3 regions of the Stenotrophomonas sp. 85239_Sma genome follow, and region 3 is predicted to be linked to each of the others. Evidence: predicted binding sites of a transcription regulator. Region 3 holds the regulator's gene; each other region holds the start of a gene.
The links. The regulator HrcA, encoded in region 3, represses chaperone genes, less so after heat shock. The targets are predictions, from matches to a motif close to TTNGCACTCNNNNNNNNNGAGTGCNAA.

Region 1 (9,806 bases), 2.3 Mb from region 3:
AGCGCCTCCGGGCGCACGCCCGGCACGCTGAGCAGGCTCAGGTACAGCGCGGCGTCGGCGATCACATCGCACAGCTCGTTCAGATAGGCGCCCAGCCGCGACTGCTGGCCGAACTCGCGGGCCAGCATGCCGTCCACGGCGTTGAGCGCCATGCGCAGCAGCATCCACAGCGGCAGCAGCAGGTACAGCAGCGGCTGGGCCGGCGCGCAGCACCACACGGCGGCGGCCACCAGCAGCGAGACCCCGGCAGCGGCCACGGTCACCGTATTGGCGGTGATCCCCATGCGGTACAGGCCGCGTACGGCCGGACGCAACAGGTCCTGGAAACGTCCTTTCAATGCATAGATCGACATGATCCGTACCCGCTGATCCTTGGCAGTGCGGGCACAGCCTACCCGATTGGGGCAGCCGGCCCCATCCTGTTGCCTGCGGGCCACTCCGGCCCGGCTGTGCTGAAGGCGGCCGCAGGGCCACCGGCGCGGGCCGATTTTCCCCACCGGCGCCCGCCACCGGCCCCCACCGCCTACAATATCGGCCCCGCTCCGCTGCCGATTCTGTCCCATGACTGCTGATCTGTTGCCCGTCCGCCGGGCCCTCCTCTCCGTTTCCGACAAGACCGGCCTGGTCGAGCTGGCCACTGCGCTGGCGGCACGCGGCGTGGAGTTGCTGTCCACTGGCGGCACCGCCAAGGCGATCCGCGATGCGGGCCTGGCCGTGAAGGACGTGGCCGACGTCACCGGCTTCCCGGAAATGATGGACGGCCGGGTCAAGACCCTCCACCCGATGGTGCACGGCGGCCTGCTGGGCCGCTCCGGCCTGGATGACGCAGTGATGGCCGAGCACGGCATCGGCGCCATCGACCTGCTGGTGCTGAACCTGTATCCGTTCGAATCGGTCACCGCCAAGGCCGATTGCACCCTGGCCGACGCGGTCGAAAACATCGACATCGGCGGCCCGGCCATGCTGCGCTCGGCGGCCAAGAACTTCGCCCGCGTGGCGGTGGCGACCGATCCGTCGCAGTACGCCGAACTGCTGGCTTCGCTGGACGCCAACGACGGCCAGCTGTCGGCCACCACCCGCTTCGCGTTCTCGGTGGCCGCGTTCAACCGCGTCGCCCAGTACGACGCCGCGATCAGCAACTACCTGTCGGCCGTCACCGCCACCGACGCCGCGGTGCCGGCACGTGCCGAGTACCCGGCACAGATGAACTCCACCTTCGTGAAGGTGATGGACCTGCGCTACGGCGAGAACCCGCACCAGAGCGGCGCGTTCTACCGCGATCTCTACCCGGTGCCGGGCACGCTGGCCACCTTCCAGCAGCTGCAGGGCAAGGAACTGAGCTACAACAACCTGGCCGATGCCGATGCAGCGTGGGAATGCGTGCGCCAGTTCGACGCGCCGGCCTGCGTCATCGTCAAGCACGCCAACCCGTGCGGCGTGGCCGTCGGTGCCGGCAACGGCGATGCCTACGAGCTGGCCTACGCCACCGACCCGACCAGCGCCTTCGGCGGCATCATCGCCTTCAACAAGCCGCTGGACGCCGCCACCGCCAAGGTGATCCTGGACCGCCAGTTCGTGGAGGTGCTGATCGCCCCGGACTACGAGCCGGCCGCGCTGGAATACGCGCAGAAGAAGGCCAACGTGCGCGTGCTGCGCATCCCGCACGGCGACGGCCTGAACAACTTCGACAGCAAGCGCGTCGGCTCGGGCCTGCTGCTGCAGTCCTCGGACAACCGCGGCATGACCCGCGATGAACTGAAGGTGGTCAGCAAGCTGGCGCCGACCGACAAGCAGTTCACCGACCTGCTGTTCGCCTGGAAGGTCGCCAAGTTCGTGAAGTCCAACGCGATCGTCTACGCCAAGGACAACCGCACGATTGGCGTGGGCGCCGGCCAGATGAGCCGCGTGTACTCGGCCCGCATCGCCGGCATCAAGGCCGCCGACGCGAACCTGGTGGTCGAGGGTTCGGTAATGGCCTCCGATGCATTCTTCCCGTTCCGCGACGGCATCGACGCCGCCGCTGCCGCCGGCATCAAGGCGGTCATCCAGCCGGGCGGTTCGATGCGCGATGCCGAAGTGATCGCCGCCGCCGACGAACATGGCCTGGCCATGGTGTTCACCGGCGTGCGCCACTTCCGCCATTGATCCGCATTACGAAGCCGGGCCCTGCCCGGCTTTTCTTTTCCGCACCCGAGAACCCTGTCCCATGAAGATCCTCGTCATCGGCTCCGGCGGCCGCGAACACGCCCTGGCATGGAAGCTGGCCCAGTCCTCCCGTGTCACCGAAGTGATCGTGGCGCCCGGCAACGCCGGCACCGCCAGTGAAGGCAAGTGCCGCAACGTGGCAGTGAAAGTCACTGACATCGACGGCCTGCTGGCGCTGGCCCAGGCCGAGGGCGTAGCGCTGACCGTGGTCGGCCCGGAAGTACCGCTGGTGGCCGGCGTGGTCGACCGCTTCCGCGCCGCTGGCCTGCGCATCTTCGGGCCGACCGCCGCTGCCGCGCAGCTGGAAGGCAGCAAGGCTTACGCCAAGGATTTCCTGGCCCGCCACAACATCCCCACCGCGTTCTACGCCGTGCACAGCGACGTGGACGCTGCGTTGGCGTACGTGCGCGAGAAGGGCGCACCGATCGTGGTCAAGGCCGATGGCCTCGCCGCCGGCAAGGGCGTGATCGTCGCGATGAGCTTGACCGAGGCCGAAGACGCGGTGCGTGACATGCTCTCCGGCAACGCGTTCGGCGATGCCGGCGCCCGCGTGGTGATCGAAGAGTTCCTCGACGGCGAGGAAGCCAGCTTCATTTCGATGGTGGACGGCGTGCATGCGCTGCCGATGGCCACCTCGCAGGACCACAAGCGCGTCGGCGACGGCGACACCGGCCCCAACACCGGCGGCATGGGTGCGTACTCGCCGGCCCCGGTGGTCACGCCGGAGGTGCATGCGCGGGTGATGCGCGAAGTGGTGAACCCGACCGTGCAGGGCATGATTGCCGACGGTATCCCGTTCACCGGCTTCCTCTACGCCGGCCTGATGATCGACGCCAGTGGCGCGCCGAAGGTGATCGAATTCAACGTGCGCTTCGGCGACCCGGAAACCCAGCCGGTGATGCTGCGCCTGCAGTCGGATCTGGTGGAGCTGGTGGAAGCGGCCATCGATGGCCGCCTGGACCAGGTGGAAGCACACTGGGACGCGCGCCCGTCACTGGGCGTGGTGCTGGCCGCCAGGCCGTACCCGGAATCGCCGATCACCGGTGACGTGATTTCCGGCCTGGACGAGGTGCCTACCAGTGCCAAGGTGTTCCATGCCGGTACGGCATTGGATGCGCAGGGCCAGGTGCTGAGCGCCGGCGGCCGCGTGCTGTGCGTGGCGGCGCTGGGCGACAGCGTGCGCGACGCGCAGGCCAACGCCTATGCCGGCGTGGCCAAGGTCAGCTGGGCCAACGAATTCCATCGCAACGACATCGGCTGGCGCGCGATCGCACGCGAGGGCTGAGGCAGGCGCGGCGTCAGGACATCCACGCATGGCGTGGATCTACTGGTTCTGCAGCAGGGGGAGATGCACGCCATGCGTGGATTGAACACCCGAAAAGAAAGGCCCGGCAGTGCCGGGCCTTTTCATTGCTTCAACGCCGTCCCGCCTTACGCGGTGAACAGCGCCTTCATTTTCTTCAGCGCGTTCGCTTCAACCTGGCGGATGCGCTCGGCCGATACGCCGTACTCGTCGGCCAGCTCCTGCAGCGTCACCTTGCTGTCGGCATCCAGCCAGCGGCGGCGGATGATGTCGCGCGAACGCGCATCCAGCTCGGCCAGGCCTTCGCGCAGCAGCTGCATCTGGTTGTCTTCACTGTCGGCACGTTCGTAGGCCATCGACGGGTCTTCGTCGTTGGCGACCAGGAACGCAGCCGGCGACGGCGGCGCGTGTTCGTTGTCCTCGTCGGCCGGCGCATCGAAACCGATATCGCGACCGGACAGGCGCGACTCCATTTCCATGACCTCGCGCTCGGACACGTTCAGGTCCTTCGCCACCGCGCTGACCTCAGCCGCGTTCATCCAGCCCAGGCGCGTCTTCGACTTGCGCAGATTGAAGAACAGCTTGCGCTGCGCCTTGGTGGTGGCGACCTTCACGATGCGCCAGTTCTTCAGGATGAACTCGTGCATCTCGGCACGGATCCAGTGCACGGCAAAGGAGACCAGGCGCACGCCCATGTCCGGGTCGAAGCGCTTGACCGCCTTCATCAGGCCGATGTTGCCTTCCTGGATCAGGTCGCCCAGGGCAAGGCCGTAGCCGTTGTAGCCGCGGGCCACGTGCACCACGAAGCGCAGGTGTGAATGCACCAGCTCGCGGGCGGCGTCCAGATCGTTGCCGTCGCGGAAGCGACGGGCCAGGTCCTGTTCGTCATCGACCGACAGCACCGGGATCTGGTGCACGGCACCGATGTAGGCGTCCAGCGAACCGAGCGCACTGGGAATCGGGAGATTGTTTGCCACAAGGGCAGTAGAGGTGTTCTGGCTCATAGGCACCCATCTTAGCAGTCCGGGATTTGGACTGCTAAAGGAGGAAAAAGTTCCAGCATCCTATTGATGCAACACTGGTCCCAAACAGAGCCCTACCGTAGCGCGATTTGATGACAGTGGCGAGCACGCTTTTCGGGATTCACAATCCCTTGGAATTCAATCAATTAACTGCCGGAAACCGGCGATTTCCGGTCAAGCGGAGCTGAACGGGCCGGCCTGGAGGTCCATTCAGGCCTGGAGACGTTGCCGGGTGTTCAGGCCCGAAGGCCGAGGGTCGCCCCCTTTACTACTAAGAAACCCGTTGACAGCCATCCGGCGACATGCTCCGATGCATCAACTAATTCATACGTAGAAACACATGGCCCGTCCTGTCTCGCAGACTCCCACCCCCGCCGAGCAGGCCATCCTGGACATCCTCTGGGACAAGGGCGAAGCATCCGTGCGCGAAGTGGCGGATGTGCTCGGCGAACACAAGCCGGTCGCCTACACCACGGTGCTGACCATGTTCAACGTGCTGGCGAAGAAAGGCTTCGTCAGTCATCGCCAGGAAGGTCGCGCCTACATCTACCACGCCACGCTCAGCCGCGAGCAGGCCCGCCGGCAGGCGCTCGACCATCTGCTGCATCAGTTCTTCGACGGCTCACCGAACGTGTTGGCACAGCACCTGGTGGACGAACGCGAAATCGACCGCAACGAACTGCAGGCACTGCAGCAGCGCATCAGCGATGCCAGGGCCGGGAGGAAGGAATGAACCTCATCGACATGGCGATGGCACTGGGCCTTCGGCAGTTGCTGTTGTCCGCAGTTGTGCTGCTGCCAGCGCTGTGGCTGGCACGGCGGCGGGCCCTCAGTGCCGAACAACGCTCCTGGCTGCTGACAGCAGCGATGGCAGTGGCACTGCTGTTGCCGCTCAGCGCCTTCCTCCCGGGCTGGTCGACCACCCTGCCCGCACCGGCACCGCCCGCGGCCGCGTTCCACCCCATGCCCGGCGAAGGGGCAACGACGGAAGAGGCCATCTTCGAAGCCGGACGGCAGCCCGACATCTATTACGTCGAACTGCCGAAGACCCTGCCGACGGTGCTTGCACTGCTTTGGCTGCTGGGCACCCTGTGGCTGGGCATGCGCCTGCTGGACGCGATGCTGCACGCGCGCCGGCTGCGGCGGCTGGCGCAACCGGCGTCCGCCGGATTGCGCGCGGTCCTGGCCGACATCGTGCCCGCCCACGTGACGATCGCCACCTGCGCCGTCGACGGGCCGATGGTCGTCGGCCTGTGGCGCCCGCAGATCCTCCTGCCCCGCCCCTTGCTGGCACGGCTGGACAACAACGTGCTGCGCGACATCGTCCGCCACGAGGTTGCACACCTGGATCGACGCGACCTGTGGACAAGCACGCTGCTGCGGGCGGGAACAGCACTGTTCTGGTGGAATCCACTCCTGCACCTTGCCCAGGCACGCTTGGCGGTACTGCGCGAAATGGCCTGTGATGCACGCGCTGCGATGCAGGCACGCGAACCGCTGGACTATGCAGGTTCGCTGCTGGCCAGCATCGAACAGCTGCAGGCCCTGCGCGAAGAGGCACCGACACTTGCACTGGGCATGTTCAGTGCACGCAGCCAGCTGGCGCAGCGCATCGATCAGCTGCTGGACGCCGCGTCGCAGTCCCCCCGGCGCCGCAGCCTGTTGATGCTGGGCCTGCTGCTTCTGCTGGCCTGCACCGGCACCGCGGTGGCTGTCTCACCACGACTCGCCTCACCACCGGTTGCCAGCTCCTCCGATACGCGCGTCAACACGCTGCTCCAGGCCGCCAGCACGCATGACGTCGCGCAGGTCCACGCGTTGGCGGCGGCGGGCGTCGATCTCGATGCGCGCGTGCTCGGCGACGGCACGGCGCTGATCCAGGCCATCCGCGCACGCGATCCTGCGATGGTCGACGCCCTGCTGCAACTGGGCGCCGACCCCGATCGTGCCGCGCTGGGCGAAGGCAATCCATTGATCGTCGCCTCCGCGCTGGGCCTGCAACCCATCGTCGAGCAGCTGGTGCAGGCCGGTGCAGACGTCAACCGGGTCGTGACCTATGACGAGACGCCGCTGATCAATGCCTCGCGCGAAGGGCATCTGGTCACCGTGCAGTACCTGCTCGCGCACGGCGCCGACATCAACCTGGGCGTGGAAGCCGACGGCTGGCTGGGGCGCTGGCGGACACCGCTGAACCAGGCTGGCAACGCGGCCGTGCGCGATTACCTGCTGGCGCAGGGCGCCCGCCGCGAACGACGCTGACGCCGCCGCCGCATCGCCTCCTGCGCTGCGGCGGCAACCCGTTCCACCCGCAACGACCGGACGCGGCAGGCGTGCGTGGCAACGCGTGTGCCGATCCCGCCCGCTCTTCCACTCCTGCAAGGATGTCGATGATGAACCGACTGTTGCTGTGTTCGCTGCTGGTCTCCCTGACTCCGTTCCACGTGATGGCCACTGACGCCAGTGCTGAAGACCCTGCGCGCTTTGCCCAGGCAATGGCCCATGGCCTGCGCCCCAGCACCGCGCAGCTGGGCGCCGCGCTGCCGCAGTGGTCGATCGAGGAACGCCTCGCCCACTACAAGATACCGGGCGCTGCCGTTGCGGTGATCCGGAATGGCCAGGTGGTATACGCCGCCGGATTCGGCCTGCGCCAGGCGGGCACGCGCGATGCGGTGGATGCCGATACCGTGTTCTCGGTGGGCTCGGTCAGCAAGATGGGCGCTGCAGCAACCACCCTGAAGCTGGTTGCCGCCGGCACAGTCTCGCTGGAAGAGAACATCGACCTTCGGCTGCGTCGCTGGCATGTGCCTGCCGATGCGCAGGGACTGCACCCGCCGATCAACCTGCGCATGCTGCTCTCGCACACCGCCGGCTTCAATGTGCATGGCTTCCAGGACTACCAGCCTGCCGAACGCTTGCCGACCTTGCTGCAGACACTGGATGGACTGGCGCCTGCAAAGAATGAACCGATACGCCTGATCCACGCGCCCGGCCAGCAGGTCGACTATTCCGGTGGCGGCTACACGGTGGTGCAGCTGGCGATCGAAGACCTGACCGGCAGAGCATTCGCCGACGTCGCACGTCGCGAGGTGTTCGCGCCACTGGGCATGTCCCGCAGCACGTACCAGAATCCCTTGCCTGCCGGCTACGGCAACGTTGCCCATGCCCATGACAACAAGGGCCAGCCGGAGGCCCTGCCACGCGGCTGGCAGAGCTTTCCGGAACAGGCGGCGTCCGGGCTGTGGACCAGCGCCAACGACATGGGCCTGTTCGTCGCGGCCCTGCTGCGCAGCATCCGCACCAAGGATGGATGGCTGCCGCAGTCGTTGGCCCTGCAGATGGTCAGCGAAGTGGCGCCGGCCGGTCGTGGCCTGGGTCCGGAGCTGGCCGGCACCGGCGCCAGTCGCCGCTTCTTCCACAACGGCAGCAATGACAGCTATCACGCCGGCATTGAAGGCTACCCGGAGAGCGGCGATGGATTCGTCATCCTGACCAATGGCGACAACGGCCCCGCACTGCGCGGGGAAATCCGCAATGCCCTTTCCGATGCACTCGGCCACAATGCCAAACCAGTCATCCGCACGCTTGACCCGGCGCTTCTGCGCGACAGCTACCCAGGTTTCAGCGGTCACTTCGTACTCGATGGCGCGCTGCCGATGGACGTCCGCGGCGGTCTCGCTGACTGGTTCGAAGCCACGACGTTGGATCTACAGGCAGGCCAAGCGGGACTGGAACTGCGCCTTCCAGGACGGGACAAGGCCGTCGTGCTCCAGGCGCTGACCCCTGTTCGCTTCCTCGCCGGCAGCGTGGGCGCAGAGCTGCTGTTCCACCGTGGTGGCGACGGCACGGTCCAGGCCCTCAGCGTGATCGCCGAAGGTGCGCGTGCCTACTATCGGCGCGCGGATATCGCGCCAGCAGCGGGCCATTGATCCATCGCTGGCGGCGCCGGGCTACTGCCCGGCCCGCTCAGAGCGCGGAACGCGGCGGCAACGACCAGTCGATCGGGGCCTGCCCGCGGCGCTGCAGGTACTCGTTGGCCATCGAGAAATGGCGGCAGCCGAGGAAGCCGCGATGGGCCGACAGCGGCGACGGATGCGGCGACTTCAGCACGCGATGGCGGCGGGTGTCGATGACCTTGCCCTTCTGCTGCGCGTAGGCGCCCCACAGCATGAACACCAGCCCTTCGCGCTCGCGGTTGAGCACGTCCACCACGTGGTCGGTGAAGCCTTCCCAGCCACGGCCCTGGTGCGCACCGGCCTTGCCCTCCTCCACCGTCAGCACCGCATTGAGCAGCAGTACGCCACGCTGCGCCCACGGCATCAGGCAGCCGTGGTCCGGGCGCGGAATGCCGAGATCGCTCTCGATCTCCTTGTAGATGTTCAGCAGCGACGGCGGCACCGGCACGCCCGGCGGCACCGAGAAACTCAGGCCATGCGCCTGGCCGCGGCCGTGGTATGGATCCTGGCCGAGGATGACCACCTTCACCTGCTCGAACGGCGTGGCGTCGAACGCGGCGAAGATCTGCGGGCCGGGCGGGAACACCGCCGCGCCACCGGCCTTGCGCTGGCGCAGGAAGGCGGACAGCTCGCGCATCTGCGGCTGCAGCAGGTAATCGCCGACATGCTGCTTCCAGCTCGGTTCCAGCTGGATCGTCGGGGTGTCGGCTACTTCATCCATCATCGCAACAGAGGTCCATCGTTCAATCGGGCCAGCCGCAGCTGGAACAGCACCTTGGTAACCAGCAACCGTTCTTCGATCGGCTTGAGCACCAGGTCGTTGGCACCGGACTGCAGCAGCCCGGTCTGGTTGTGCGGATTGCCATCGCCGGTCATCACCAGCACCGGCAGGCGGCGCTTGCCGTAGCCGAAGTCCACGCGCACGCGCTGCACCACGTCGCGGCCGCTCAGTTCGCCCTTCAGGGTGACGTCGGTCAGCACCAGGTCGATGCGGTGGCGGCTGCGGCCCAGCGACTCGGCGGTCAGCAGGGTGAACGCTTCTTCGGCGCTGACCACGTGCAGCACGTTCAGCTGCTGGCGTTCCAGCATGCGCTTGGTCGCCTCGGCCACCACGCGGCTGTCCTCGATATAGAGGATGGTGGCGCCGGGAATGGTCTGCGGCTGCACGTAGCCGCGGATGAAGGTCGCCAGTGCCTCGTGGCCCAGCGCCTTGTCGAAATAGTCGGTGACGTACTCGGTGAAGCGACGCTGCTCCAGGTGCTGCTGGGCATCGCCAGAGACCACGATCACCGGCACATAGGCCTGGCCGGCCGCTTCGCGCAC
Region 2 (9,806 bases), 2.3 Mb from region 3:
GCATCTGCAACGGCTGCAGTTCACCGCGTGCGTAGTCCAGTACCTGCTCGATCATCGTATCCATGCGCTCGATGTCGGCCACCATCCGCGCCGCTTGGGGCGCGGGGGCGAACTCGGCGCGCAGGCGCAGCCCGGTCAGTGGCGTGCGCAGGTCATGCGCTACGGCGGCCAGCATGTGGGTCATGTCCTGTGCCTGCGCATGCAGGCGATCGCGACCGGTGCTGATCGCAGCGGCCAGCATCTGTACCTCGCGAGGGCCGTCATCCGGCAAGGGGGCTGCGGCCTGCAGGTCCACCCGTGCGCTGGCTTCGGCCAGGCGTTGCAGCGGGCGTCCCAGCCGGATGGATGCCCACGCCGCCAGCGGCGCCAGCAGGACCGCACCAGCCAGCAGTGCAAGCACTACCTGGCGGCGCCAAGCCGCCAGATCGCTGTGATCGCTGCCGACCACCTGCCAACGGCCATCGGCCTGGCGTACGCCCAGTTCAAACGGCGGCCATTGCATGGCGCTCAGTACCGCCGCCTGCGCCTTCAGTACACCGGCCCGCGCCGTGGCATCGAGCACGGCCCCACCCTCGATGACCTGCACGTCCGGCGCCTTGCCCTGCCCGCTCCAGACCAGGCGTACCTCCTTCGCCGGCAGCCCCATCTGCAGCGCCGCCAACTGCGTGAGCCAGTCACTGGCACTCCCCTGTGGAGGCGCATCCTGCGTCGCCAGATGCAGGCCCAGTGGCGCTGCGGCCTGCTCCCCGCGCAGCACCTGCACGGCCTGGTCCAACCGCATCGGCGGAGGCGCGGGCCGGGGCATCCAGCCAACCACGGCCACGCTGACCAGGGTCGCCAGCAACAAGCTGGCCAAGGCCAGCATCGCGATCCAGCGCGCCGTCGGCCACCGGCTGCTCACAACACCTGTACCTCGGCGTCGAAGCGGTAGCCCTCGCCGCGCAAGGTCTGCACCAAGGCTTCAGCACCGGGAGAGGCCTGCCCGAGCTTGCGTCGCAGCCGACTGATCGCCAGGTCGACCGCACGATCGACGCTGTCACTGGGTTCACCGCGGCTCAGCTGCAGCAGCTGCTCACGCCCCAGCACCCGCCCGGGGCGTTCGGCCAGCGCCAGCAGCAGGCTGAACTCACCGCGGCTGAGCGTCAGTTCGTTTCCGTCCGGTGCCAGCAGGCGGCGTTGATCAGGCAGCAGCCGCCAACCGGCAAAGCGCAGTTCGCTGGTCACCTGCGCGCGCAGCTTGTGCTGGCGGCGCAGCAGCGCGCGCACCCGTGCCAGCAGCTCCCGCGGATCGAACGGCTTGGCCAGGTAGTCGTCCGCACCCATCTCCAGTCCGATCACCCGATCCGGCGCGCTGCCCATCGCCGACAGCATCAGGATCGGGATGGCCCGCGCCTGCAGCCGGCGGCAGACCGAAAGCCCGTCCTCGCCGGGCATCATCCAGTCAAGGATGATCAGGTCGGGCCGTTCGCTCTTCAGCACCACGTCGAGCGCCGTCGCGTCCGCCGCGACCCGCACCAGGAAGCCATGCAGCAGCAGGCAATCAGCGATGGCATCGCGGATGCTGGCGTCGTCGTCGACAACGATGACACGGGCGGGAGTCGTCATGCGGGCAGTATCGGGCCGGTCTGTATCAGGACGGTATCAACAGCGATATTCCCGCGATACGCCGCTGCGCGCCAATGGGTGCCCATGATCACTGCGGAGATTTCCCTTGCGCCTCATCCTCCTGTCCCTGCTTGCTGCGCCGCTGCCTGCGCTGGCGTCCGATGGCCCCGAACACGTGCTGCCGATGTGGATGCAGGGTGGTCATCCGGCAGTGGCCGTCCTGCTGGACGGACGCGCCGAACCGCTGCGCTTCGTGGTCGACAGTGCCGCCGGGGCAACGCTGGTCGATACCCGCGTGGCGAGGCGCTATGGCCTGGAGGATGCGGATGCGGCGGTATCGCACGCCCAGGGCGCAAGTGCGAAGGCGGCCCGGTTGCAGCGCACGCGCAGCACGTCCTGGCAGCTGGGCAGCTGGCAGCTGCAGGCCCGTGGCATGCAGGTCGACCTGTCGTCGCTGTCCAAGGACGATGATCCGGCCATCGACGGCTTGATCGGCAATGACCTGACCGGACGCTGGGACACGCGTTGGGACTTTGGCGGCAATCGCCTGGCGCTGTGGACGCCCGGCCAATTGAGCCTGGAAGGACCGGGTTGCCAACCCAATGCGCTGCCCGGGCGCACCGCCGGCCTGCGCCAGTTCGGCTTCATCACACTGGCACTGGGTACGCCGGGCGTGGAGGCCATTGCCGTGGTCGACACCGGCGCAGCGCAGACTGTTCTCAACGCCGAAGCGGCTCGCGCACTGGGGCTGCGCACCGACGGCAGCGACGCACGGGTACGCATGCGCGAAAAGGGCACCGAAGGGCTGGGCGGCGGTGCGCAGGCCACCTGGCTGTACACCTTGCCCGGGATGACCGGCAGCGGCTGGCAGCATGCGCCGATGGAAGTCCGGATCAGTGAACTGCCGGTGTTCAAGGCGATCGGCCTGGAGGCGCGGCCGGCGCTGATCCTCGGTGCCGATGCGATGCGCGGCGGCCAGGTGGACATCGGTGAGGGCGCCGCACGGATCTGCCTGCGCCCGCCGGTGTCCAGCTGACCCCAGGGCCATGACGCCGGCAGCGGGCTGGCGTAGCATCGCGCCACGTCCAGCCGGGAGTTCCACGCATGCGCCGTGCCGTCCTGTTCTTGCTGACCCTGTTCCCGATGGCGATCCTGGCCGCACCGCCTCCCGTACCCTCGCCCGACCGCATTGACGCCGAAGCACGGCGCCTGATGCAGGCGGCCCATGCGCGTGGCATGGCGCTGGCGGTGATCGATGGCGGCAAGGTGATGCACGTGGCCGCCTACGGTGAACGGAACGCGGCAGGCGAACCGCTGCGCACCGACACCGTGATGTACGCCGCATCGCTGACCAAGATGGCCTTCGGCCACCTGGTCGCACAGCTCGCCCAGAACGGAGCGATCGATCTGGATGCCAGCATCGCCACCGCGCTGGACATGCCGCTGCCAGACTACCCGCCCGAACCGAAGAAGTACGCCGACTACAGCGTGCTGGCCGGTGATGCGCGCTGGCGCCAGCTCACGCCGCGACGGCTGCTGAACCACGCCAGCGGCTTTGCCAACTTCGGCTTTCTCGAGCCGGATGGCCGCTTGAAGTTCCACTTCGACCCCGGCAGCCGCTACGCGTACTCCGGGGAAGGACTGATCCTGCTGCAGTTCGTGATCGAGCGCGGGCGACTTGGCGAGGATGTGGGGGCGTTGATGCAGCAGCGCGTATTCGATCGCTTCGGCATGACGCGGACCAGCATGACGTGGCGTAGCGATTTTGCCGGCAACCTGGCCGATGGCTGGACTGCGGAAGGTACGGCCGAGCCGCACGACGAGCGCAGCCGGGTACGTGCAGCGGGATCGATGGATACCACCATTGCCGACATGGCCCGCTTTGTGGCTGGCTATGTGCGCGGTGAAGGACTGTCGGCTTCAATTCGCAAAGAGCTGGTGCGGCCGCAGCTGCCGATCACCACCACCAGCCAGTTCCCCACGCTGCAACCGGAGCTGCCCGCGGCGCAGCAACACAGGGATCTGGCCGCAGGCCTGGGCGTGGTGACCTTCCGCGGCTCGCAGGGCGCAGGTTTCTACAAGGGCGGCCACGATGACGCGGTCGGCAACACGCTGGTGTGCATCGAGCGGTACAAGCGCTGCGTGGTGATCCTGGGCAACGATGTACGGGCGGAGGCCACCTTCCCCGCGCTGGTGGCGTTCGTGCTGGGCGATACCGGCGTACCATGGCAGTGGGAATACGGCGCGGCGAAGGCATTCGTCGAATGACGGCGCGATGATGCCTGCGTGGCGAGCGCAGCGTGGATGGTTGCCTCGCTCAGCGCGCCTGCTCGAAGAACATCAGGTACACCAGCCGGCCATTCTCCAGGCAGTCGCCGAACGCTGGCCCGGCGGTGTGCCAGAACCAGGGCCGCAGCAGCACCAGCCGGTTGAAGCGCATCGGGATGCGCATGGTCATTTCCCACTGGCTGTCGTCGTTGCTGTCGCGCTCGATGATGTCGCGATGCATGTCGCCACCGTTTGCATAGCCCAACGCGGCCAGCTCCGCTGCATCCAGGGCCATGCGCTCGGTGCCGGTGCGGCGGTGGCGGAAGAACTCGGTGCCGCCCTCGCAGTGCTCCGGTGCACTCAGGTAGAGGATGCCCGACCAGTGCGAGTGATCGGCATGTACCTTGGCGCGGCCGGTATCACCGGCCAGGGTGATCCGGAACTTGCCGTGCGACTGCAGCGGGTTGACCGGCCGCAGCGGTTCGTTGACCAGCCGCGAGACCGCACCGGACAGTCCATCCAGATCCAGCCGCTGCTGCGAATTGCGGCCGGGGAACGCGCCCTCCTGCACGGGATAGGTCAGGCCCAGCGCCGCCTGGCGCAGCCCCTGCGCATCGGCAGGAGAAAGGAAGTCGTCGACGATGATGAACGAGGTAGGCATGGCCACCGAGCGTAGCGATGCGCTGCGGCGGCGGCAACCGGGCAACGAAAAACCCCGCCTTGCGGCGGGGTTTTTCTTTGCATCGGGACGGCGCGCCGACCAGGGTCGGCAACGACCGCCGGGGGCGTGGACTTAGAAGTCCATGCCGCCCATGCCACCCATGCCGCCCATGCCACCGGCGCCGCCCATGGCCGGCTCGTCCTTCTTCGGAGCTTCGGCAACCATGGCTTCGGTGGTGATCATCAGGCCAGCGATCGAGGCAGCGTTCTGCAGTGCGGAACGGGTCACCTTGGTCGGGTCCAGGATGCCGAACTGCAGCATGTCGCCGAACTCGCCGGTGGCGGCGTTGTAGCCGAAGCTGCCGGTGCCTTCCTTGACCTTGTTGATGATGACCGACGGCTCTTCACCGGCGTTGGCCACGATTTCGCGCAGCGGGGCTTCCATCGCGCGCAGGGCGATCTGGATGCCGTGGTTCTGGTCTTCGTTGGCACCCTTCAGGCCGGCCAGTGCGGTGACCGCACGGACCAGGGCAACGCCGCCGCCCGGGACCACGCCTTCTTCAACGGCTGCACGGGTGGCGTGCAGGGCGTCGTCGACGCGATCCTTCTTTTCCTTCATTTCGATTTCGGTCGACGCGCCGACCTTGATCACGGCAACGCCGCCGGCCAGCTTGGCCACGCGTTCCTGCAGCTTCTCGCGATCGTAGTCGGAGGAGGTGTCCTGGATCTGGGTCTTGATCTGGCGGACGCGTGCATCGACGGCAGCCTTGTCACCCACGCCATCGATGATGGTGGTGTTTTCCTTGGAAACCTGCACCTTCTTGGCGCGGCCCAGGTCCTTGATGGTGGCCTTTTCCAGCGACAGGCCGACTTCTTCGGAGATCACGGTGCCGCCGGTCAGCACGGCCATGTCTTCCAGCATCGCCTTGCGACGGTCGCCGAAGCCCGGCGCCTTGACGGCCACGACCTTGACGATGCCACGGATGGTGTTGACCACCAGGGTCGCCAGCGCTTCGCCTTCGACTTCCTCGGCCACGATCAGCAGCGGCTTGCCGGCCTTGGCGACGCCTTCCAGCACCGGCAGCAGGTCACGGACGTTGGAGATCTTCTTGTCGTGCAGCAGGATGTACGGGTCATCCAGGTCAGCGGTCTGCGACTGCTGGTTGTTGATGAAGTACGGGGAGAGGTAGCCGCGGTCGAACTGCATGCCCTTGACCACGTCCAGCTCGTTGTCCAGGCCCGAGCCTTCTTCAACGGTGATCACGCCTTCCTTGCCGACTTCCTTCATCGCGTCGGCGATGATCTGGCCGATCGACTCGTCCGAGTTGGCCGAGATGGTGCCGACCTGGGCAATTGCCTTGTCGTCGGCGGTCGGCTTGGAGATGTTCTTCAGCTCGGAGACGGCGGCCACGACGGCCTTGTCGATACCGCGCTTGAGGTCCATCGGGTTCATGCCGGCAGCCACGGCCTTGGCGCCTTCGCGGATCAGGGCCTGGGCCAGCACGGTGGCGGTGGTGGTGCCGTCGCCGGCGTCGTCGTTGGTGCGCGAAGCGACTTCCTTCACCATCTGCGCGCCCATGTTCTCGAACTTGTCAGCCAGTTCGATTTCCTTGGCGACGGAGACGCCGTCCTTGGTGATGGTCGGTGCGCCGAAGCTCTTTTCCAGCACGACGTTGCGGCCCTTCGGGCCCAGGGTGGCCTTGACGGCATTGGCGAGAACGTTGACGCCGCGCACCATGCGCGAACGGGCGTCTTCACCGAAACGAATATCCTTGGCAGCCATTGCATTTACCTCATTGGTAGCGCCGGACCAGGCCCGGCGGCTGGGATTTGGGGATCAGGTTGAAACAGGTCGCGCCGGGGCTCAGCCGATGACGGCGAGCACGTCGTCTTCGCGCAGGACCTTGTACTCGACGCCTTCGCTCTTGTACGAGCTGCCGGCGTACTGGCCGTAGATGACCTTGTCGCCGACCTTCAGCGACGGAGCGCGCACGCTGCCGTTGTCCAGCGGCTTGCCCGGGCCAACGGCCACGACTTCACCCTTGGTGGACTTTTCCTTGGCCGAATCCGGAATGACGATGCCACCGGCGGAGATTTCGTCGGCTTCGATCGGCTTGACCACAACGCGGTCGTGCAGCGGCTTGATGCTCATAAGAGACCTCTTAAGTTATTGATTGGTCTGAAAAAGTCCGGCGATGTTAGCACTCGCTCATGGCGAGTGCCAGAACCGCACGTGAAGAAACCCGACAACGTCGGGAGCAGGGCAGAGATGGAGCCCACCGATCCCCTTTCAAGGGCGGGAGGCGAAAAAATTTTTCCGTCTCGCTCATGCGGCGACGCAGCGGATCCGGCCAGATTCAGTGACCAGCGTCGCACTGTCAGATATCTGACGTTCATTTACGACAAAGTGTCACTGGATCGGCCTTAGGCTCGGCCGCGCATTCCCAATCACAAGGAGTAGTCGATGCGATTGCTGTCCCCGCTTGCCGCCGCCTGCCTGCTGGCCCTGGCCGCTGCGCCGGCCCAGGCCGAGGTCTTCATCAATGAACTGCACTACGACGACAGCACCGCCGCCGGTGACGTCGGCGAAGCGATCGAGGTCGTGGCCACCGCAGGTGAGGATCTGTCCGGCTACCGCCTGTACCTCTACAACGGCAGCAATCCGTCGGCGGCCGTGGTCTACGCCAACAACCCGGTGCCTGCCGGTAGCGCCGCAGGGTGCGGCAGCGCGACCATCGCCGTGGTCAACTACCCGACCAACGGCCTGCAGAACGGCGCGAACGACGGCATTGCCCTGGTCGATGCCAGCGGCAAGGTGGTCCAGTTCCTCAGCTACGAGGGCGCCATCACCGCCTCCGCTGGCCCTGCCGCCGGCATGACCAGCCAGAACATCCCGGTGGCCGAAACCAACAGCACCGCGGCGGGCACCTCGCTGCAGCTGACCGGCAGCGGCAGCCAGTACGCCCACTTCACCTGGGCCGAGTCGGCCACGCAGACGTTCGGCAGCTGCAACAACGGCCAGACCTTCAGTGGCGGCGGCACCCCGGGCCCGAACACGCCGCCGTCGGTCTCCACCACCACCCCGGCGCAGGGCAGCGGCACCTTCCCGGCCGCCGCCGACCTGGAAGTGGTGTTCAGCGAGACGGTGAACCTGGCCAGTGGCGCCTTCGCCCTGAGCTGCGGCACCTCCGGCAGCGTGCCGCTGACCTTCCCGGCCAGCGGCCGCAGCGTGAAGCTGTCCACCAACACCGCGCTGGTGGCGGGTGAGGCCTGCCGCTTCGACATCCGTGCCGCGCGCATCACCGACCTGCAGGGCGCGCATCCGGCCGCCGACAGCCGCATCGCCTTCACCGTAGCCAGCACCGGCGGCAATCCGGACCCGGGCAACCCGGGCGTGCCGGCCGGTTACTACTCCAAGGTCAACACCAGCAGCCCCAGCCAGCTGCGCTGCTCGCTGCACGCCACCATCAAGGGCCACACCGCCTACCCGTACAGCGGCTCGGGCACCAGCACCTGGACCATCCTGGAAATCGCCGACGAGGATCCGAACAATGCCGGCAGGATCCTGGATGCCTACCGCAACCGCAGCTACGCCAAGGTGACCGATCGCGCCGGCAGCGGCGGTGGCCTGAAGTACAACCGCGAGCACACCTGGCCGAACTCGCTGGGCTTTGCCACCACCACCGGTGACAAGGGCCTGCCGTACGCGCCCTACACCGACACCCACATGCTGTATCTGACCGACGCGCAGTGGAACGCCGACCGTGGCAACAAGCCGTTCGGCAAGTGCGACGCCAACTGCGGCGAGCGCGCCACCGAGGCCAACAACGGCCAGGGTGGCGGCAGCGGCGGCTATCCGGGCAATTCGAACTGGGTTCGCACCCCGGACGGCAACGGTGGCACCTTTGAAGTGTGGGGTGCACGCAAGGGCGACATGGCGCGTGCGGTGCTGTACATGGCGATCCGCTACGAGGGCGGCAAGGATGCGGCCACGGGACAGTCCGAGCCGGACCTGGAGCTGACCGATGACCGCAGCAAGATCGTCAAGACCAGCAGCTCGCCGGCCTACATGGGGCTGCTGTCGACGTTGATCGACTGGCATCTGGCCGACCCGCCGAGTGCTGCAGAACGCGCCCGCAACGACGTGATCTACAGCTTCCAGGGCAACCGAAACCCATTCATCGACCATCCCGAGTGGGCGACCCCGGCCCTGTTCACCTCGGCCAAGCCGGCGACCTGCCAGCTGGCCAACTGACCGCGCAACGCAGCGGTCCACTGCCGCCGCCGGGCCCTGACCCGGCGGCGGCCCTATACTCGACGGTCATGTCGACCGTCGATCCTGTCCTGCTGCTGTTGACCACCTGCCCGGACCGGGCCAGTGCCGAGCGCATCGCGCACGCGCTGGTCGGCGAGCGCCTGGCCGCGTGCGTCACCCGCCTCGATGGCGCGCAGTCGACCTACCGCTGGCAGGGCGAGGTGACCACCGACGCCGAACTGCAGCTGCTGGTGAAAACCACCGCGAGCCGCGTCGATGACGCGATTGCCCGGATCGTCGAACTGCATCCGTATGAACTCCCGGAGTGCATCGCGGTCGAAACCCGGGCCGGCCTGCCGGCGTATCTGGACTGGATCCGGGCACAGACCCGGGAGGACACTGATTGAAGACTCTGTTTGCGCGCGGCGCCGCCTTGTGCGCCCTGTTGTGGCTCTCGCTGCCGGCCTTCGCGCTGGATGAGAAGGACCTGCTGCCGGTGGACCAGGCGTTCGCACTGACCGCCAGTGCTCCCGAACGGGGCCAGGTACAACTGCGGTTCAAGATCGCGCCGGGCTATTACCTGTATCGCCACCGCACCAGCGTCAAGGCCGACCCGGCCTTCAATGCCGGCGCGCTGCAGATGCCCAAGGGCGACAAGCACCACGACGATTTCTTCGGCGAGGTCGAGACCTATCGCGAGCGCCTGCAGGCCACCCTGCCAGGCACACCGACCGACGCTGCCGGCACCATCAGCCTGGAAGTGCGTTACCAGGGCTGTGCCGACGCCGGTGTCTGCTACCCGCCGCAGAAGCGCGTGGTGCAGGTCACCCTGCCGGGCGCCGGTGCGGCAGCCGCGGTGCCTGCCGCGCGTGCCGGTGCAGCGAACCCATTCAACAATCCGTTGGCCGGCGCCGGCAACGCGGGCGGCCTGCGCCTGCCGGGGGCAGCCAATAACGGCCAGGCACTTCCGCTGCCGTCGGAACAGGCGTTCGGCTTCGATGCCATCGCCAGTGACGGC
Region 3 (9,806 bases):
TTCCTCGCGCCCGACCGCCAGGGTCACCAGCTCACCGGGGTTGCCGCCCACGCTGTGCGCGATCACCCAGTGCGGGCCACGGTCCAGCAGCGTGCGCGCCGCCGCGATGGCATCGGCCTCGGCCAGTGCCGGCATGCCGGTCAGGCGATTCAGTTCGAAGGCGTTCGGTGTCACCAGCCAGGCATGCGGCAGCAGGCGCTCGGCGAAGATCGCTTCCAGGCCCGGTTCCACGTAGGGGCCGGTATGGGTGTCACCGATCACCGGGTCCAGGCAGTAACGCAGCTGCGGGCAGGCCGGCAGGATCCCGTCCAGCCAGTCGGCGAAGGCGGCACCATTGGCGGTGCTGCCGAAGTAGCCGGAGACGAGCATCTTGGCCCGCTGCGGCAGGCCGCGTTCGCACGCGCCGAGCAGCAGGTCGGCGAACCAGTCGGCGGGCAGTACGCGGCCGCGCGTAGTTTCGTAGAACGGCGCATTGCTCAGCAGCACGGTCGGGATCTCCGCCACGCGCACGCCGAGCGCATGCAGCGGCGGTACGGCAGCACTGTTGCCGGCGTGGCCGTAGACAAGTTGCGACTGGACGGAGATGACATCGACCGGCGACGGGCCGTCGGGCCGCTGGCGGCGGCCATGGACCAGGTGGTTATCGAGGGATTCGCTCATGCCCGCATTCTACGCCCAAGGGGGTTTTCGGCAGGGCTGCGCCCTGCACCTGCCGAAGATTCAAGCAACGGCAACGGCAAAAGCCAAAGCGGCATTCCGTGAGTTGGCGGGACAGTGTGGGTTCGCGGGGACGGCGCAAGTACGTCCATGTAGCCTTGGTCGCCGCTTGCTCGTGTGCGCAGGAACGCGCACACGAGCAAGCGGCGACCGAGCTTACATGGGTGAGGACGCTTTGCTTGCGAAGCACCGCTTCGCAAGCGCCCGAACGCCCAGCCGCCAGCGGCTGGGCCGGGCCCCGGAGGGGGACTTGCAGCGTCCCCCTCAACCGGACCCACCCCGCCAACCCACGGAAAGCCAGCTTTTGAATTTGACGTTGCCGTGGCTTGCAGCAGGTGCAGGGCTGCAAGCCCTGCAAACCAAAACCCCTCAGTGAGCAGCAGGCCGCGACGGTGGCAGCCACGCCGCAACGACCCCGAGCAGCGGCAGGAACGCGGTCAGCTGGTAGACGTACTCAATGCTGGTCTTGTCCGCCAGCAGGCCCAGCACGGCCGCACCCAGTCCGCCCATGCCGAATGCAAAGCCGAAGAACAGGCCGGACACCATGCCGATGCGGTGCGGCATCATTTCCTGTGCGTAGACCACGATGGCCGAGAACGCCGAGGACAGCACGAAGCCGATCAGCACCGCCAGTACCGTGGTCCACAATAGATCGGCGTGCGGCAGCATCAGCGCGAACGGCGCCACGCCGAGGATCGAGGTCCAGATGATCGGCTTGCGGCCGATGCGGTCACCCAGCGGGCCGCCGAGGAAGCCACCGGCTGCGGACGCCACCAGGAACGCGAACAGATGCAGCTGGGCCTGTGCCACCGGAATGCCGAAATGGTGGATCAGGTAGAAGGTGAAGTAGCTGCCGATGCTGGCCATGTAGAAGTACTTGCTGAAGATCAGCACCAGCAGGATCGCCAGCACCTTGGCCACGGTGCGCGGCGGATGCCGCGGCGCCATCGCAGCCGTGCTGACCGGTCGTGGCGTGCCCAGATGCAACGCGTACCAGCGGCCGACATAGGTCAGCAGAGCGATGCCGATCAGGGCGGCGCCGGCAAACCACGATGCGGCATGCTGGCCATACGGCACGATCACCGCCGCGGCGATCAACGGTCCCAGCGCGGTACCGAAGTTGCCGCCAACCTGGAACACCGACTGCGCGAAGCCATGGCGACCGCCCGAGGCCAGCCGCGCGATGCGCGAGGCTTCCGGGTGGAAGATGGCCGAACCAATGCCGACCATCGCCGCAGCCATCAGCACCACCGCGTAGTTCGGTGCGAAGCCCAGCAGCAGCATGCCGCACAGGGTCGAGGCCATGCCGATGGGCAGCGAATACGGCGCCGGGCGACGGTCGGTGGCCATGCCGATCAACGGCTGGAAGATCGACGCGGTGAGCTGGTAGGTCAGCGTGATCAGGCCGATCTGGGTGAAGCTGAGATTGAAGCCGCCCTTGATCACCGGATAGATCGCCAGGATCAGCGACTGCATCATGTCGTTGACGACATGCGAGGTGGAGATGGCGGCCAGCACGCCGGGGGCTACCGGACGCGAGGCCGTTGCGGGAGAAGCCAGGGTCGACATGGACACAGTCAGGTTGGGGGCGAGCCACGCATGCTACGGTGGCCTCTCCCTCCCTTCTGCCGCGTTCGGGTCATGGCCTATCGCAAAAAGGACACTCCCTGCCCGGTCCGCGAGACCGCGCCGTGGAGCGAGGTTCCGGTGCACCGCCCGGTGACCTGCCGCGCCCGGCATTACCCACCCGGTACCCACATCGCGCCCCACCGGCACCGCCGTCACCAGCTGGTGTTCGCCATGTCGGGACTGATGGTGGTGCGTGCGGACGGCGGCCGTTGGGTCGTACCCTCGACCCGCGCGATCTGGGTGCCGGCCGGCATGGCGCATGCAGTGGACTGCATCGCCGAAGTGCACATGCGCAGCCTGTACGTGGAACCCGACTTCGCACCGCAACTGCCGCACGAGGCGTTCGCGGTGCAGGTGGCGCCACTGCTGCGCGAACTGCTGCTGGCTGCCAGCCTGATCGAGACCCCGCATGTGGATGACAGCCGCGATGGCCGCGTGGTACGCCTGCTGCTGGACGAACTGCACCGCATGGACGTGCTGCCGCTGCACCTGCCCTCGCCCACCGACCCGCGCCTGCAGCGGATCTGCCAGCACATCCAGAAGCATCCCGGCGACGACGCCACGCTGCAGGACTGGGCGCAGGCGCTGCAGGTGGACGTGAAGACCATCCAGCGCCATTTCGCCAGCGAACTGGGCATGACCTTCGGGCAGTGGCGGCAGCAGGCGCGGCTGCTGGCCGCACTGGAACGCCTGGCGGTCGGCGACAAGGTCATCGATGTGGCGCTGGCGACGGGTTACGACAGCCCAAGCGCGTTCACCAGCATGTTCAAGCGGCAGCTGGGGCAGACGCCGGCGGCGTTTTTCCGATGATCCTTTGAACGGCATCCACGCATGGCGTGGAGCTACTGCACCACAAACGACAACGCCGGGCATGGCCCGGCGCTCTCGTTCACCGCTTCCGTCGAAAAACTCAGGACGTCATCCGGTCCCAGAAGCCCTTCACGCCATCCATGAAGGTGGCCGACTTCGGCGAGTGCTTGCGCGCTTCCTCACCGACGAAGGTGGCTTCGAACTGTTCCAGCAGCTTGCGCTGTTCGTTGGTGAGGTTGACCGGGGTCTCCACCACCACGCGGCAGTACAGGTCGCCCTCGCTGCGGCTGCGCACCGAACGTACGCCCTTGCCACGCAGGCGGAACAGCTTGCCGGTCTGGGTCTCGGCCGGGATGCGGATTTCCGCTTCGCCGCCGAGGGTGGCCACGCGCACGGTGTCGCCCAGTGCCGCCTGCGAGATGCGGATCGGCACTTCGCAGTGCAGGTCGTCGCCATCGCGCTGGAAGATCGCATGCTCGCGCACGCGCACTTCCACGTACAGGTCACCCGGCGGCGTACCGGCCGGACCGGCTTCGCCTTCGCCCTGCAGGCGGATGCGGTCGCCGGTATCGACGCCCGCCGGCACCTTCACCGACAGCACCTTGTCTTCCTCGACACGGCCGTTGCCGTGGCAGGTCTTGCAGGGCTTGGCGATGATCTGGCCACGGCCGCCGCAGTTGTGGCAGGCCTGCTGCATGGCGAAGATGCCGCGCTGGATGCGCACCTGGCCGCGGCCATGGCACACGTTGCAGGTCTCGACCTTGCCGTCTTCCGAGCCGCTGCCATCGCAGTCGCCGCACTCGGCCAGGGTCGGAATCTCGATGCGGCGCTCGACGCCGCGCACCGCTTCTTCCAGGTCCAGTTCCATCACGTAGCCGATGTCGGCGCCGCGACGGGCCTGGCGCGGACCACCGCCGCCACCGCCAAAGATGTTGCCGAAGATATCGCCGAAAATATCGTTCATGTCCGGGCCGCCCGGACCGCCGCCACCGCCCATGCCGTGCTCGAACGCAGCGTGGCCGTGGCTGTCATACATGCGGCGCTTGTTGCCGTCGGACAGCACTTCGTAGGCTTCCTTGCACTCCTTGAAGGAGGCTTCGGCCGCCGCATCACCCGGGTTGCGGTCCGGGTGGAACTTCATCGCGCAGCGACGGTAGGCCTTCTTCAGCTCGTCGTCGGTAGCGGTGCGGGCAACGCCCAGCACTTCGTAGTAATCGCGCTTGCTCATATCGTGAATCTGGTTCCGGAAAGTCGGGATTCGTCAAAGCGGAAGAGCGGAACCAGGTCCGCTCTTGCGTCGGGCGCCCCGACACGCCGGTGGGCGGTCAGGACCCTGATGCGACAACGGGACGCTGATGGCCAGCGTCCCGTGTCGGTCCGGATCAGGACTTCTTGTCGTCCTTGACTTCGGTGAACTCGGCGTCGACCACGTCATCCTGCGCCTTGCCGGCGTTGCCGGCGTCGGCACCCGGGGCACCGCCCTGGTCGGCCGAAGCAGCGGCGAACAGCGACTGGCCGGCTTCCTCCAGCACCTTCGACTTGGCTTCGATCTGCGCCTTGTCGTCACCCTTCATCGCGGTTTCCAGGTCGGCCAGAGCCGCCTCGACCTTGCCGATGACATCGCCGCCGACCTTGCTGCCGTGTTCGGTAATGGCGCTGCGGGTGCCGTGGATCAGGGCGTCGGCCTGGTTGCGGGCCTGCACCAGCTCCTGGAACTTCTTGTCTTCTTCGCGGTTGGCTTCCGCGTCGGCGACCATGCGCGCGATCTCTTCCTCGGACAGGCCCGAACCGGCCTTGATCTCGACCTTCTGTTCCTTGTTGGTCTTCTTGTCCTTGGCCGACACGTGCAGGATGCCGTTGGCGTCGATGTCGAAGGACACTTCCACCTGCGGCAGGCCACGCGGGGCCGGCTCGATGCCGGACAGGTCGAACTTGGCCAGCGACTTGTTGAAGCGGGCCTGTTCGCGCTCACCCTGCAGCACGTGCACGGTCACGGCCGACTGGTTGTCCTCGGCGGTGGAGAACACCTGCGAGGCCTTGGTCGGGATGGTGGTGTTCTTCTCGATGATCTTGGTGAACACGCCGCCCATGGTCTCGATGCCCAGCGACAGCGGGGTCACGTCCAGCAGCAGCACGTCCTTGACGTCGCCGCCGAGCACGCCGCCCTGGATCGCAGCACCCAGTGCCACGGCCTCGTCCGGGTTGACGTCCTTGCGCGGTTCCTTGCCGAAGAACTCGGTCACCGCCTGCTGCACCTTCGGCATGCGGGTCTGGCCACCGACCAGGATCACTTCGCTGATGTCGCTCGAACGCAGGCCGGCATCGTTCAGGGCGACGCGGCACGGCTCGATCGACTTCTTGATCAGGTCGTCCACCAGCGCTTCCAGCTTGGCGCGGGTCAGCTTGATGTTCAGGTGCTTCGGACCCGACGCGTCAGCGGTGACGTACGGCAGGTTCACTTCGGTCTGCTGGGCGCTGGACAGCTCGATCTTGGCGCGCTCGGCGGCGTCCTTCAGGCGCTGCAGGGCCAGCGGATCCTTGCGCAGGTCGATGCCCTGGTCCTTGTTGAATTCTTCAACCAGGTACTCGATGACGCGGTTGTCGAAGTCTTCGCCGCCCAGGAAGGTGTCGCCGTTGGTGGCCAGCACTTCGAACTGCTTCTCGCCGTCGACGTTGGCGATCTCGATCACCGAGACGTCGAAGGTGCCGCCGCCCAGGTCGTACACCACGATCTTGCGATCCTTGTTGTCGCCCTTGTCCAGGCCATAGGCCAGCGCAGCCGCGGTCGGCTCGTTGATGATGCGCTTGACGTCCAGGCCGGCGATGCGGCCGGCGTCCTTGGTCGCCTGGCGCTGGCTGTCGTTGAAGTAGGCCGGCACGGTGATGACCGCTTCGGTGACCTTCTCACCGAGGAAGTCCTCGGCGGTCTTCTTCATCTTCTCCAGCACCTTGGCCGAGATTTCCTGCGGGGCCATCTTCTTGCCGTCGCTGGTGGCCACCCAGGCGTCGCCATTGTCATGGGCGAGGATGCTGTACGGGACGTGGGCGATGTCCTTCTGCACTTCGGCGTCGGTGAACTTGCGGCCGATCAGGCGCTTCACCGCGTAGAAGGTGTTCTTCGGGTTGGTGACGGCCTGGCGCTTGGCCGAGGCGCCGACCAGGACTTCGCCGTCCTTGGTGTAGGCGACGATCGACGGGGTGGTGCGATCGCCTTCCGAATTCTCGATGACGCGGGCCTTGCCGCCGTCCATGATCGCCACGCACGAGTTGGTGGTGCCGAGGTCGATACCAATGATCTTGCCCATGGGGGAGACTCCTGAGGATGCTTGTTGGGGTCAGTCCGGCCGTTCGGCCGGTGGATGAATACGATGTGGGGGAGGCTCGTGGAACATTCAAGCCATCTCCCGAACGCTGTGTTCAGCGCCTGGAAAACCTTGCCGGGCATGGCCCGGCACGGCCGATCAATCGGCGGCCACCACCACCAGCGCCGGCCGCAGCAGGCGCTCGTTGAGCAGGTAGCCCTTCTGGAACACGGTCACCACGCTGCCCGGGGCGGCGCCCGGGGTCGGCACCTGGCTGATCGCCTGGTGGTGTTCCGGGTTGAACGGCTGGCCGATCGGGTCCAGCAGGACCAGGCCGTTGTCGGCAGCGACCTTCAGCAGCTGCTTGTAGGTCAGCTCCAGGCCCTCGCGCAACGGGTGGGCGTCGTCGCCGGCAGCCTTCAGGCCGGCATCCAGGCTGTCAAATACCGGCAGCAGCTCGCCCAGCAGCTTCTCGTTGGCGAACTTGCGGGCCTGTTCGATGTCACGAGCAACGCGCTTGCGCTGGTTCTCGAGGTCGGCGCGCTCACGCAGCGCATCGGCCTTGATCTGCTCGATTTCGGCGCGCAGGCGCTCCACTTCGTCACTGACGCCGGCCGCAGCCGCTGCATCGGCCGCGCTCTGCTGGGATTCGATATCGGGGTTTTCGTGGTTCATGTCTGGGTCCCTGGCGGTCACAGCCCGCCTCCACCCACCCTAGTGTGGGCGGGATGCTGCGTTTCAAGCGTCGGATGTTCCGGGAGTGCGCCCGGCCGGCGAAAAGGCCGCGCCGAGCACATCGGCGGTGGCCTGGACCAGCGGGATCATGCGGTCGTAGGCCATCCGCTTGGGGCCGATCACGCCCAGCACGCCCAGTACCTGGCCATTGGCGGTGTACGGGGCCGTGACCAGCGAGACCCCCTGCAAAGGCATCATCCCGGTCTCTTCGCCGATGAAGATGCGCACGCCCGGCGCCTGGATGGTCCGCTCCAGCAGCTGAAGGATCTCGCGCTTGCTGGAGAACAGCTCGAACAGCTCGCGCAGGCGCTCCAGGTCGGACAGGTCCTGCACCCCCATCAGCCGGGTCTGGCCGGCCACCAGCATGTCGTCGGCGGCCGGCTGCAGGGCCTGCTCGGCCAGCTCGATGCTGTGCGCCAGCAGCTGCTCCAGCTCGGAACGGGCATCGCGCAGCTCCAGCAGCAGGCGGGTGCGGATCTCGGCCATCGGCAGGCCGGCGAAATGCGCATTGAGGTAGTTGGCCACCTGCTCCAGCTGGCCCGGCGCGAACTCCTGCCGGGTCTCAATGACCCGGTTCTGCACCTCGTTGTCGGCAAACACCAGGATGGCCAGCACCCGGCGCCCGTCCAGCGCCACGAAATCGATCTGGCGGAAGGCGAACTGCTCGCGTCGCGGCGCGCTGACCACGCCGACGAAGTGGCTCATCGCCGACAGCAGCTCCGAGGCGCTGCCGAGCAGGGCCTGGGTGCTGCCGCCGCCGGCCAGTTCCTGGCGCAACCGGGCCAGCTCGCCCTCGCCCGGCGGCTGCATCTGCAGCAGGCTGTCGACGAACACCCGGTAACCATGCGCGGTCGGGATGCGCCCGGCCGAGGTATGCGGCGAGGCCAGCAGCCCCAGGTCTTCCAGGTCGCCGAGGATGTTGCGGATGGTGGCCGGGCTGACCTCCAGGCCGGCCACGCGCGCCAGCGTCTGCGAGCCGACCGGCTCACCGTCCTGGATGTAACGCGCAATCAGCGTGCGCAGCAGATGGCGCGCACGCGGGGCAAGCTGGTCGGGAGAACCGTGCATGGAATCAACCTGTGAGACACGGACACTAGATAATGGCGGCGCATCACCTTGGCAAGTCATTGGACCTCCCTCGCCCGCGTGCTAGCGTTGCGCGGCTGCTGATACCCCCTTACCCATGCTCAGACATCTTTCGATCAAGGATTTTGCCGTCGTCCGCGCCACCGAACTGGAGTTCGGGCCAGGCATGACCGTGGTTTCAGGCGAGACCGGCGCCGGCAAGTCGCTGATGGTCGACGCGCTGGGCTTCCTGTCCGGCCTGCGCGCCGACAGCGGCGTGGTCCGCCACGGCGCCGCGCGCGCCGAGCTTTCGGCCGAGTTCGCGCTGGACCAGCTGCAGGCCGCGCGCCAGTGGTTGGCCGACAACGAGCTGGACGATGAGGAACAGTGCCAGCTGCGCCGCGTGATCCGCGCCGATGGCGGTTCGCGGGCATGGATCAACGGCCGCCCGGTAACCCTGGCGCAGCTGGGTGACCTGGCCTCGCTGCTGGTGGAGATCCACGGCCAGCACGAGCAGCAGGCCCTGCTGGCACGTCCGTCACAGCTGGCCCTGCTGGACGCCTATGCCGGCAACGAGGACGAGCGCCGCCAGGTACGCCGCGCCGCCGCGGCCTGGCAGGCGCTGGTCGATGAATCGCTGGCGCTGTCGCAGCAGGGCGACGTCAGTGACCGGATCGGCTTCCTGGAGCACCAGCTGCGCGAACTGGACCGCGAGGACCTGGAACCGGAGTCGATCGTCGCACTCGGTGCCAGCCACCGGCGCCAGGCCCACGCCAGCGCCCTGCTGAGCGCCTGCCAGGCGGCCAGCAACCAGCTCAACGGCGACGACGGCAGTTCCGCGCTGGACCTGCTGCAGCAGGTGCGCCACGAACTGTCGCGCCTGATCGAACACGACCCGCGCCTGGGCGAGGTGGATGGCCTGATCGAGAACGCCTCGATCCAGCTGCACGAAGCCCTGTCGCTGCTGGACCGCGTGCATGACGACCTCGACGCCGATCCGGAACAGTTCGAGGAGAACGAGCGTCGCCTCGGCCGCCTGCATGATCTGGCCCGCAAGCACCGCGTGCCGATGGACGAGCTGGGCGCGCAGCGCGAGCGCATGCACGCCGAGGTGGAGCAGCTGCGCGGCGCCGACGAGCGACTGCAGCGCCTGGCTGGCGAGATCGAGAAGGCCGCGGCGGCCTGGCGCCTGCAGGCCGAGGTGCTCAGTGAGAGCCGCCGCAAGGCCGCAGCCGAGCTGTCGGCCACCACCACCGGGATCATCGCCGAGCTGGGCATGGGCGGCGGCCAGTTCCTGATCGAGCTGGAGCCGCAGGACGCCGGCAAGCCCGACCCGCAGGGTGCCGAGCGCGTGGAATTCCTGGTGGCGGCCAACGCCGGACAGCCGCCGCGTGCCCTGCGCAAGGTGGCCTCGGGTGGCGAACTGTCGCGCATCTCGCTGGCCATCGAAGTAGCCGCGCTGGATCTGGATGCGGTGCCGACCATGGTGTTCGACGAAGTCGACTCCGGCATCGGTGGCGCGGTGGCGGACATCGTCGGCCAGAAGCT

Region 1: the regulator HrcA is predicted to act here: its motif matches at 4,524-4,550, upstream of rpoH (RNA polymerase sigma factor RpoH).
Region 2: the regulator HrcA is predicted to act here: its motif matches at 6,732-6,758, upstream of ACYKG1_RS19315 (co-chaperone GroES).

The regions. Positions count from the first base shown of each region.
Region 1 is NZ_CM151163.1:4,199,235-4,209,040, forward strand. It holds gene ACYKG1_RS19515 (CDP-alcohol phosphatidyltransferase family protein) at 1-353, opposite strand, end outside; gene purH (bifunctional phosphoribosylaminoimidazolecarboxamide formyltransferase/IMP cyclohydrolase) at 562-2,145, shown strand; gene purD (phosphoribosylamine--glycine ligase) at 2,207-3,490, shown strand; gene rpoH (RNA polymerase sigma factor RpoH) at 3,637-4,512, opposite strand; gene ACYKG1_RS19535 (BlaI/MecI/CopY family transcriptional regulator) at 4,871-5,263, shown strand; gene ACYKG1_RS19540 (M56 family metallopeptidase) at 5,260-6,789, shown strand; gene ACYKG1_RS19545 (serine hydrolase domain-containing protein) at 6,921-8,456, shown strand; gene ung (uracil-DNA glycosylase) at 8,494-9,207, opposite strand; gene ACYKG1_RS19555 (response regulator) at 9,204-9,806, opposite strand, start outside.
Region 2 is NZ_CM151163.1:4,150,690-4,160,495, forward strand. It holds gene ACYKG1_RS19285 (sensor histidine kinase) at 1-865, opposite strand, end outside; gene ACYKG1_RS19290 (response regulator) at 898-1,605, opposite strand; gene ACYKG1_RS19295 (pepsin/retropepsin-like aspartic protease family protein) at 1,712-2,641, shown strand; gene ACYKG1_RS19300 (serine hydrolase domain-containing protein) at 2,710-3,873, shown strand; gene ACYKG1_RS19305 (DUF6445 family protein) at 3,923-4,534, opposite strand; gene groL (chaperonin GroEL) at 4,667-6,316, opposite strand; gene ACYKG1_RS19315 (co-chaperone GroES) at 6,398-6,685, opposite strand; gene ACYKG1_RS19320 (endonuclease) at 6,998-8,788, shown strand; gene cutA (divalent-cation tolerance protein CutA) at 8,857-9,195, shown strand; gene ACYKG1_RS19330 (protein-disulfide reductase DsbD family protein) at 9,192-9,806, shown strand, end outside.
Region 3 is NZ_CM151163.1:1,810,013-1,819,818, reverse strand. It holds gene pdxY (pyridoxal kinase) at 1-660, opposite strand, end outside; gene ACYKG1_RS08655 (MFS transporter) at 1,087-2,286, opposite strand; gene ACYKG1_RS08650 (AraC family transcriptional regulator) at 2,359-3,156, shown strand; gene dnaJ (molecular chaperone DnaJ) at 3,257-4,384, opposite strand; gene dnaK (molecular chaperone DnaK) at 4,539-6,461, opposite strand; gene grpE (nucleotide exchange factor GrpE) at 6,618-7,133, opposite strand; gene hrcA (heat-inducible transcriptional repressor HrcA) at 7,197-8,261, opposite strand; gene recN (DNA repair protein RecN) at 8,377-9,806, shown strand, end outside.